3 regions of the Delftia sp. BGA-UO-ETr-SB1 genome follow, and region 1 is predicted to be linked to each of the others. Evidence: predicted binding sites of a transcription regulator. Region 1 holds the regulator's gene; each other region holds the start of a gene.
What was found. Region 1 encodes HrcA, which represses chaperone genes, less so after heat shock. Its sites were predicted from a motif close to TTAGCACTCNNNNNNNNNGAGTGCTAA; they were not measured.
Positions count from the first base shown of each region.

Region 1 (3,268 bases):
TGCAGTTCATCTCGCACGACATCCGGGCGCCCGTGGCATCCATCATCACCTTGCTGGAGATGCAGCGCGGCGCCGTACAGGCGCCCGACCTCGGCCTCCTGCTGCCGCGCATCGAAGGCTATGCCCAGGCCTCCCTGCAGCTGGCCGACGATTTCGTGCACCTGGCACGCGCCCAGCAGCAGGCGCTGCGCCGGGAACGGCTGGACCTGGGCCTGGTGCTGGACCAGGCCGTGGAAAGCTGCTGGGCCCAGGCCTCTGCGGCCCACGTGCAGCTGGAGTTCCACCTGCCCGAACAGGAATGCCCCGTGCTGGGCGATGCGGGCATGCTCCACCGCGCGGCCGTCAACCTGATCGGCAACGCCATCAAGTACGGAGCGCGCGCAGATCAGGCCAACCTCGCCACGGTGCAATGCCTGCTGCGGCAGGACGCAGGCCATTGCCGCATCACCATCCGGGACCACGGGCCCGGCATGGATGGGCAGGCCGTCGCCCGGCTGAGCCAGCCGTTCGAGCGCCTGGACCATCACCAGCACCTCGACGGCGTGGGCCTGGGCCTGGCCTTTGTGCGCACCGTGGCCGCCCGCCATGGCGGGCAGCTTGAGATAGAAAGCACGCCCGGCCAGGGCAGCGCCTTCAGCATCGCGCTGCCGAAAGCGGAACAGGCCTGACTGGCATCTCAGGGATGCGGATGCAGAAAACGAAAAAGCCCTGAAGTTTTTCAACTTCAGGGCTTTGCGTTTTTTGGTGCGGCTGGCAGGAATCGAACCCACGACCCCTTGGTTCGTAGCCAAGTACTCTATCCAGCTGAGCTACAGCCGCAACGCTTCGCATTGTAGCAGCGGGTTTTGGGGCTCCCGGACAAAAGCGCCATATTTCTGCAAAAAACCCGGCGACCGCATTTCCTGGCAACCGGGCGATGGCATCGCCATGCAGCGCCGTGCGCCCAGCAAAAAAGCCTGCCGCCCGGAAAGGCGGCAGGCTTTTCATACCAATGGATGGTAGGGCCTCCCAGAGTCGAACTGGGCACCAACGGATTATGAGTCCGCTGCTCTAACCAAGCATGAGCTAAGGCCCCTGATTCACCAAGGCAGCACGGATGCAGGCCATGGCAAACAACTATTGTAGAGCCTAACCCGCAGGACTCAGCGCTTGTGACTCAGCGCATTGCTGACGAGCTTGGAGGTGATGTCCACGATCTGGATCATGCGGTCGTAGTGCATGCGGGTGGGCCCGATCACGCCCAGCGTGCCCACCACCTTGCCGTCGAGCTCGTAGGGCGCGCTGACCACGGACAGCTCCTCGAAAGGCACGACCTGGCTTTCACCGCCGATGTAGATGCGCACGCCTTCCGCCTGGCTGGAAAAATCCAGCAGCCTGAGGATCTGGGTCTTTTGCTCGAACAGGTCGAAGGCGCGGCGCAGATTGCCCATGTCGCTGGAGAAATCGCTGACCGACAGCAGGTTGCGCTCGCCCGCGATGACCACGTCCTCCTGGGCGCTGGTCATGGCCTCCGTGCCGATGTTGACGGCCGCCTGCATGAGCGTGGCCACCTCGCCGCGCAGCAGCTCCACCTCGCCCTTGAGGCGCTCGCGCACCTCCTCCATGGCCAGGCCCGCGTAGTGGCTGTTGAGGAAGTTGGAGGCTTCGATCAGCTGCGAGGACGAGTAGTCCACGTCGGTGAAGATGACGCGGTTTTGCACGTCACCGTCGGGCGATACGATGATGACCAGAAAACGCCGCTCCGACAGCCGCACGAATTCGATGTGCTTGAACACCGAGGTGCGGCGCGGCACCAGCACCACGCCCACGAACTGGGAAAGGCTGGAAAGCAGGTTGGCGGCGTTGGCGATGACTTTCTGCGGCTGCTCGGGCACGAGCTCGGGCGTCACGATATCGGCACGGTCTGCAGTGAGCATGGTGTCCACGAACAGCCGGTAGCCCCGGGCGGTCGGAATGCGGCCCGCCGAGGTGTGCGGGCTGATGATCAACCCCAGGTCTTCGAGGTCAGCCATCACATTGCGTATCGTGGCAGGCGACAATTCAAGCCCCGACGCACGCGACAGGGTTCGCGAGCCCACAGGCTGGCCGTCAGCGATATAACGCTCGATCAGCGCTTTGAGCAACAACTTGGCACGTTCGTCGAGCATGTGATGATTTTAATGATGTAATTTCCAGAAATGACGTCCACGTTTCGCCACGTTGCCTTGATCGGGAAGTACCACGCTCCCAGCGCAAGCGCCCCGTCCGAGAATGCCAGCAACGCGCTTGAGCGCATTGCGGACTTCCTCAGGCGCCAGGGCTGCGAAGTCGTGCTTGATACCCAATCGGCCCTGCACGCAGGGCTCACAGACTACCCCACCCTCGATGTCGATGGCCTGGGCAGGCATTGCGACCTGGGCCTGGTCGTCGGCGGCGACGGCACCATGCTCGGCGTGAGCCGGCACCTGGCGCAATACGGAACGCCCCTGATCGGGGTGAACCAGGGCCGCCTGGGCTTTGTCACGGACATCGCGCTGGAGGACTTCGAGGCCACGCTCACGCCCATGCTGCAGGGCGAATACGAGGAGGACCTGCGTCCTCTGATGTGCGCCCGCGTGATCCGCGACGGCCAGTGCGTGTTCGAGGCCCTGGCCATGAACGACGTGGTGGTCAACCGCGGCGGCACATCGGGCATGGTGGAGCTGCGCATCGAGGTGGGCGGCCGCTTTGTCTCCAACCAGCGCGCCGACGGCCTGATCGTGGCCACGCCCACGGGCTCCACGGCCTATGCGCTGTCCGCCGGCGGGCCGATGATGCACCCTTCCATCCCTGCCTGGGTGATGGCCCCCATTGCGCCGCACAACCTGTCCAACCGCCCCATCGTGCTGTCCGATGCCAACGAGGTCACGATCGAGGTCGTGGCCGGGCGCGATGTCAGCGCCAATTTCGACATGCAGTCCCTGGCCTCGCTGCAGCACGGCGACCGCATCCTCGTGAGCCGCGCCCACCACAGCGTGCGCTTTCTGCACCCCAAGGGCTGGAACTACTTCGCCACGCTGCGCAAGAAACTGGGCTGGAACGAGGGAGGCGCCTGACCATGGCGCTCAAGCGCATCGTTCTGCGCGACTTCGTGATCGTGCAGGCCCTGGATCTGGACTGGCATGCGGGCTTCACCGTGCTGACCGGGGAGACCGGCGCCGGCAAATCCATCCTGATCGACGCATTGCAGCTGGCCCTGGGCGCCCGCGCCGACGCCGACGTGGTGCGCGAAGGCTGCACCCAGGCCGAC
Region 1 is NZ_JCAQOW010000006.1:1,357,658-1,360,925, reverse strand. It holds gene AC57B5_RS24950 (CHASE2 domain-containing protein) at 1-668, shown strand, start outside; tRNA gene AC57B5_RS24945 (tRNA-Arg) at 743-819, opposite strand; tRNA gene AC57B5_RS24940 (tRNA-Ile) at 997-1,075, opposite strand; gene hrcA (heat-inducible transcriptional repressor HrcA) at 1,143-2,147, opposite strand; gene AC57B5_RS24930 (NAD kinase) at 2,178-3,074, shown strand; gene recN (DNA repair protein RecN) at 3,077-3,268, shown strand, end outside.

Region 2 (3,268 bases), 280 kb from region 1:
AGGCCGGCCTGTGCATGCGCCTGTCGTATGCGGCGCCCACCGTGCCCCAGATCACCGAGGCCGTGGCACGCCTGGGCCGGGCCTGGGGCCAGGCCGTGTCCTGAAAGACATAGGCAAAAGCGTTCATGCAATGACAAAGGCCGCCCGAGGGCGGCCTTTGTCTTGCTGGGCAAACCGGGCATGGCGCATGGCCTGCCCGGTTGCGGCGGGCAATTACATGCCCATGCCGCCCATGCCACCCATGCCGCCCATGTCGGGCATGGCAGGGCCGCCTTCAGCCTTGGGAGACTCGGCGATCATGGCTTCGGTCGTCAGCAGCAGCGATGCCACGGAAGCGGCGTTCTGCAGGGCTGTACGCGTCACCTTGGTCGGGTCCAGGATACCCATTTCCAGCATGTCGCCGTAGGTGTCGTTGGCAGCGTTGAAGCCGTAGTTGCCCGAGCCGTTCAGCACGGCGTTGACCACCACCGAGGGCTCGCCACCGGCGTTGGCCACGATTTCGCGCAGGGGCGCTTCGATGGCCTTCATGATCAGCTTGATGCCGGCGTCTTGCTCGGCATCGCCGGTCTTCAGGTCGCCCACGGCTTGCTTGGCACGCAGCAGAGCCACGCCGCCGCCGGCCACGATGCCTTCTTCCACAGCAGCGCGGGTAGCGTGCAGGGCGTCTTCAACGCGGGCCTTCTTTTCCTTCATCTCGACTTCGGTGGCAGCGCCAACCTTGATCACGGCAACGCCGCCAGCCAGCTTGGCCACGCGCTCTTGCAGCTTTTCGCGGTCGTAGTCGCTGGTGGCTTCTTCGATCTGGATGCGGATCTGCTTGACGCGGGCTTCGATTTCAGCAGCTTGGCCAGCACCGTCGATGATGGTGGTGTTTTCCTTGCCGATTTCGATGCGCACTGCCTGGCCCAGGTCTTCCAGGGTCACCTTGTCCAGCGCCAGGCCCACTTCTTCAGCGATGACCTTGCCGCCCGTCAGGATGGCGATGTCTTCCAGCATGGCCTTGCGGCGGTCGCCGAAGCCAGGAGCCTTGACAGCCACAACCTTCAGGATGCCGCGGATGGTGTTGACCACCAGCGTTGCCAGGGCTTCGCCTTCGACGTCTTCTGCAATGATCAGCAGGGGACGGCCGGCCTTGGCCACGGCTTCCAGCGTGGGCAGCAGGTCACGGATGTTGCTGATCTTCTTGTCGAACAGCAGCACGAAGGGGTTGTCCAGCAGGGCAACCTGCTTTTCAGGGTTGTTGATGAAGTAGGGCGACAGGTAGCCGCGGTCGAACTGCATGCCCTCGACGACGTCGAGTTCGTTGGCCAGCGACTTGCCTTCTTCAACGGTGATCACGCCTTCCTTGCCGACCTTGTCCATGGCTTCGGCAATGATGCTGCCCACGGATTCGTCGGAGTTGGCGGAGATCGAGCCGACCTGGGCGATTTCCTTGGAGGTGGTGGTGGCCTTGGATTGCTTCTTCAGCTCTTCCACCAGGGCGGCGACAGCCTTGTCGATGCCGCGCTTGAGGTCCATGGGGTTCAGGCCGGCGGCCACGTACTTGGTGCCTTCGCGGACGATGGCCTGTGCCAGCACGGTGGCGGTGGTCGTGCCATCACCGGCGATGTCGTTGGTCTTGGAGGCCACTTCCTTCACGAGCTGGGCGCCCATGTTCTGCAGCTTGTCCTTGAGTTCGATTTCCTTGGCGACCGAGACACCGTCCTTGGTCACGGTGGGGGCGCCGAAGGAGCGCTCCAGCACCACGTTGCGGCCCTTGGGGCCCAGGGTGACCTTGACCGCGTTGGCCAGGATGTTCACGCCTTCAACCATGCGGGCGCGTGCTTCGCCGCCGAAAACTACGTCTTTTGCTGCCATTTCAATTCTCCGGATTCAGTTGGAAAGTGCGGTTTCGAAGCGCGGATTACTTTTCGACGACTGCGAACAGGTCGTCTTCCTTCATCACCAGCAGTTCGTCGCCATGGACCTTGACGGTCTGGCCGCTGTACTTGCCGAACAGAACGCGGTCACCGACCTTCACGTTCAGAGCGATCACTTCGCCCTTGTCGTTCTTCTTGCCGGGGCCCACTGCCAGCACTTCGCCCTGGTCGGGCTTCTCGGCGGCATTCTCGGGGATCACGATGCCCGAAGCCGTCTTGGTTTCGTTCTCGAGGCGCTTCACGATCACGCGATCGTGCAGGGGACGCAGGTTCATACCAACTCCTAAATCATCAACAAAGTTGAAACAAAGACTTGCCGGCCCGGCGGGCCGGCATTCGAAGCAATGTGGGACAGAGGACTGTTAGCACTCATGCCCAACGAGTGCTAATAATAAGGCAATTCGGCCAGGATTCAAGAGGTAGGGTCGATGTGCCGCAAGACGGCACACCCGGTGCGGCACTAGCGCAAGGGCAGGGGCCGATTCACAACCCCCGCTGCCGCTGCCTTGAAGTTCTCCATGACTTCATCGATCGGCTGACCCATCTGCGCATGGACGATGGCGCCGTCCGCCACCAGGGTGAGCGCAGCGCCCACGGACACGGGATGGCCATCGAACAGGCGATCCAGCACGGACGACATTTCCTGCTTGTGCCGCCGGACCGTCGCCAGGATCTCAGGGTCGGACGAGCCCAGTTCGGCAGCGGCATTGAGAAAGGCGCAGCCCCGAAAGTCGGGCTGGCCGAACCAACTCCTGAGGGTGGTTGCGAGGGCCTCCAACGCTGGCGAGCCCGCGTCAGTCGCCTGCGCCAGGCTGGCCTGGAACCAGGAAATCCACCGTTCATGGCGGTAGTCGAGGTACGCCCGGATCAGGTCGTCCTTGCTGGCGTACTGGCGGTAGAAGGTGACTTTGCTGACCGACGACCGCTCGATGATCCGGTCCACGCCCGTGGCCCGGATGCCCTCTGCGTAGAAGAGGCCATGGGCTGCCACCAGGATGCGCTCGCGGGGCGGCAATGACTCGAGAGATGGCTGGGAAGTTTTCATGAAGATATTGTAGACAGATCGTTCCACCTCCGTTAGAGTGGCGCATGTAGACAGATCGTTCTACATCTCTTCAAAAGGTCACATCATGGAAACCCGCCCACCCCTTCCCCCGTTCTCGCTCGCAAGCGCCGTCCAAAAGGTCCGTTTGGCCGAGGATGGATGGAACACACGCGATGCGGCCAAGGTCGCGATGGCCTATACCCCCGACACGAAATGGCGCAACCGGGCGGAGTTCGCCAACAGCCGCGCCGAGGCCCAGGCCCTCCTTGAGAGGAAGTGGAAGAAGGAGCTGGACTACCGGCTG
Region 2 is NZ_JCAQOW010000006.1:1,073,642-1,076,909, forward strand. It holds gene AC57B5_RS23630 (aminotransferase-like domain-containing protein) at 1-104, shown strand, start outside; gene groL (chaperonin GroEL) at 214-1,857, opposite strand; gene AC57B5_RS23640 (co-chaperone GroES) at 1,904-2,194, opposite strand; gene AC57B5_RS23645 (TetR/AcrR family transcriptional regulator) at 2,380-2,964, opposite strand; gene AC57B5_RS23650 (nuclear transport factor 2 family protein) at 3,050-3,268, shown strand, end outside.
Region 2: AC57B5_RS23640 (co-chaperone GroES) is a predicted target of HrcA. The motif match lies at 2,282-2,308, and genes of this name have one in related genera.

Region 3 (3,268 bases), on a different contig from region 1:
CTCTCGACGCGGTAGCCCGGGACGGTGACGGCGATGGGTGGCACGTTCTTGAATGCCGCAGACGGCTCGGCCGTGGTGACCCCCAGCACGCGCAGCTTGCCGTTGTCGATGAAGGTGGATACCGCCGCCGCCGTGGCAAACATCATGTCCACCTGCCCGCCCATGAGATCGGTGAGCGCCGGGCCTGCGCCGCGGTAGGGCACATGGGTGAGCCTGACCTTGGCAAGGTTGGCAAACAGCTCACCCGCCAGATGCGCCGAAGTCCCGGCGCCCTGCGAGGCATAGGTCAGCTTGTCGGGACTGGCCTTGGCGGCGGCCATCACGTCCGCCACCGTCTTGTACGGGCTGGCGGCGGGCACCACCAGCACGTTGGGGCCGCGGCCGATCAGGATCACCGGAGCAAAGGCCTTGTTGCTCCCGTACGGCAGCTTGGCCTGCAACGCCGGATTGACGGCGTGCGCGAACGAAGCCACGACCAAGGAGTAACCGTCCGGCGCACTCTTGGCAACGTTGTCGGTGCCGATGATCGTGCCGGCACCGGGCTTGTTGTCCACGATGACGGGCTGGCCCAGGTCCTTGGCCATCTCGGCCCCCAGCGTGCGGGCGATCAGGTCCGTTCCGCCGCCTGGCGCAAAGGGCACGACGAGGCGCACGGGCTTTTCCGGGAATGCTGCAGATGCTGCGCTGCAGACAGTCGCGAGCACGGCAATGAACGCAATGGCCCTTGCACAACGGCGGGCGGCGAAACTGGGCATGGTGTGTCTCCTGGTTCTATGGACAGAGATCCGGTCACTGCGCCAGCGTTGCGATGACGCTGGCGACTGGCTTGTGAAAGCTTAGGGAAACGCACCGCGCTTGTGACCTCCCATATTCCAACCAGTGAAATTCCAAAGCGGGCGCGCCAGAGCCTGCGGCTGCATTTCCCTTGCATTCGGTGGAATACTTGGCTTCCATCAGGCGCCCGTACCCGGGCAGGAAGAACACAGCTTTCGACACCGGGGCAAGCGCGTTCTCCCACCAGCGGCAGCAGCATGACGAACAGGCGATCCCCCATCCTCCATGACAAGCCGGGACAGTCCCCGAGCAACCGCTCCCTGGAAAGAGGCGTCGAAATACTGCGTGCGTTCAGGCCCGGCTCGGAACTGCTGGGCAACAGCGACCTGGCGGAACGCACCGGCCTGTCCAAGGCCACGGTCACCCGGCTGACGCAGACCCTGGTGGGCTGCGGCATGCTGCAGGCCGACCACCCGAGCCGGGCCTTTCGCCTGGCCCCGGCGGTCCTGAGCCTGGCGCACGCCATGCGCACAGGCTCGACGGTGCTGTCGATTGCGGCGCCCCTGATGCGCACCCTCGCCGAGACACGCAGGATCAACGTGGGCCTGGCATGTCCCGACCGGGACGAGATGGTCTACCTGGAATCCATCCGCTACAACCGCCGGATCGTGCTCAGGCATGTGGTCTCGGGCCAGCGCGTTCCCATGGAACTGACGTCGCTGGGGCGCGCCTGCCTGGCAGCGGCGCCATCGGCCAGGCGCAAGGCCTTGCTCGACAGCTTCAGGCTCAAGAGAGGCGCCCAATGGCCTGCGCTGGAGCAGCAGATCCAGGCGGCGATCAAGTCCGTGAAAAGCCAAGGCTTCTGCGCCGCATCGTGGCAGCCGGAAGTGGTTGCGCTGGCCACGCCGCTGGTGACACCCGATGCCATCTATGTCCTGAACTGCAGCGTCTCCACCACGGAGCCTTTGCCGGCCATCGTGCAGGAGCTGCACCCGGCCTTGCTGCAACTGGGCCGGCAGATTGAAAGCCTGCTGGAAAAACTGTAATGCTCTCCCAGCAATATGCGCCCACCGCTGGCAAGCAGGGTTTCCAAAAATCGCTCAGACTAGGCACAAACGACTTTTGGCACTCCAAAAATGAGTGCAACCGTCTGAAAAACCCACGGAACTTTGGCTTTAGCACTCGGTCATAACGAGTGCTAATATGAAGGAATGGAAGAAAGGAACTCTGCAATGACAAACGCCTCCGGCTCCATTGCGACCACCTTGGCACCCGCTAACCCCTGGGCCCTGGTGCCGCCTCTGGGCAATTTGGATGCCTACATTTCCGCGGTCAACCGCCTGCCCATGCTCACCCTTGAGGAAGAGCAGGACTACGCCCGCAAGCTCAAAGAACACAGCGATCTGGACGCCGCAGGGCGTCTGGTGATGTCCCACCTGCGCCTGGTGGTGTCCATCTCGCGCCAGTACCTGGGCTACGGCCTGCCGCACGGCGACCTGATCCAGGAAGGCAACGTGGGCCTGATGAAGGCCGTCAAGCGCTTCGACCCCGATCAGAACGTGCGCCTGGTGAGCTACGCCATGCACTGGATCAAGGCCGAGATCCACGAGTACATCCTCAAGAACTGGCGCATGGTCAAGGTCGCCACGACCAAGGCCCAGCGCAAGCTGTTCTTCAACCTGCGTTCCATGAAGCAGGGCCTGAAGTCCGACGCCGCCATGGCCGAGGACGGAGCCATGCTGCGTGACACGCTGACCTCGGGCGAGATCGACGCCGTGGCCGAGAAGCTCAACGTCAAGCGCGAAGAAGTCATGGAGATGGAAACGCGCCTGGCCGGTGGCGACGTGCTGCTGGACCCCTCGCCCAGCGACGATGGCGAGCAGGCCTTCGGCCCCATCGCCTACCTGGCCGATGGCGCACACGAACCCACGGCCATGATCGAGTCGCGCCAGCGTGACCACCTGGCCACCGACGGCATTGCCATGGCGCTGGATTCGCTGGACGACCGCAGCCGCCGCATCGTCGAGGAGCGCTGGCTCAAGGTCAACGACGACGGCTCGGGCGGCATGACGCTGCATGAGCTGGCCGCCGTGTACGGTGTCAGCGCCGAGCGCATCCGCCAGATCGAGGTGGCTGCCATGAAGAAGATGAAGAAGGCCCTGGCCGAGTTCGCCTGATGGCCTGACGGCCTGGGCTGACAGGCCGCTTCACGACAAACCCGGATAATCTCCGGGTTTTTTATTGCCCGCAGCCTTTGCGGCCCCCACGAACCCCATGCCCGCCAGCGCCATCTCGCCACTACGCCGCCTCTTCGCCAATGCCTTGGCCACCGCCCTGGCTTCGGCCCTGCTGCCTTGCGCTGCCGTGGCGGGCGACAACTGGCCCAGCAAGCCGCTGCACCTGATCGTCGGCTTTCCCGCAGGATCTTCCCCGGACCTCACGGCGCGCGCACTGGCCGAGCCGCTGGAAAAGCGCCTGGGCCAGCCCGTCATCG
Region 3 is NZ_JCAQOW010000005.1:798,327-801,594, forward strand. It holds gene AC57B5_RS13780 (tripartite tricarboxylate transporter substrate binding protein) at 1-755, opposite strand, end outside; gene AC57B5_RS13785 (IclR family transcriptional regulator) at 1,032-1,820, shown strand; gene rpoH (RNA polymerase sigma factor RpoH) at 2,007-2,951, shown strand; gene AC57B5_RS13795 (Bug family tripartite tricarboxylate transporter substrate binding protein) at 3,049-3,268, shown strand, end outside.
Region 3: rpoH (RNA polymerase sigma factor RpoH) is a predicted target of HrcA. The motif match lies at 1,950-1,976, and genes of this name have one in related genera.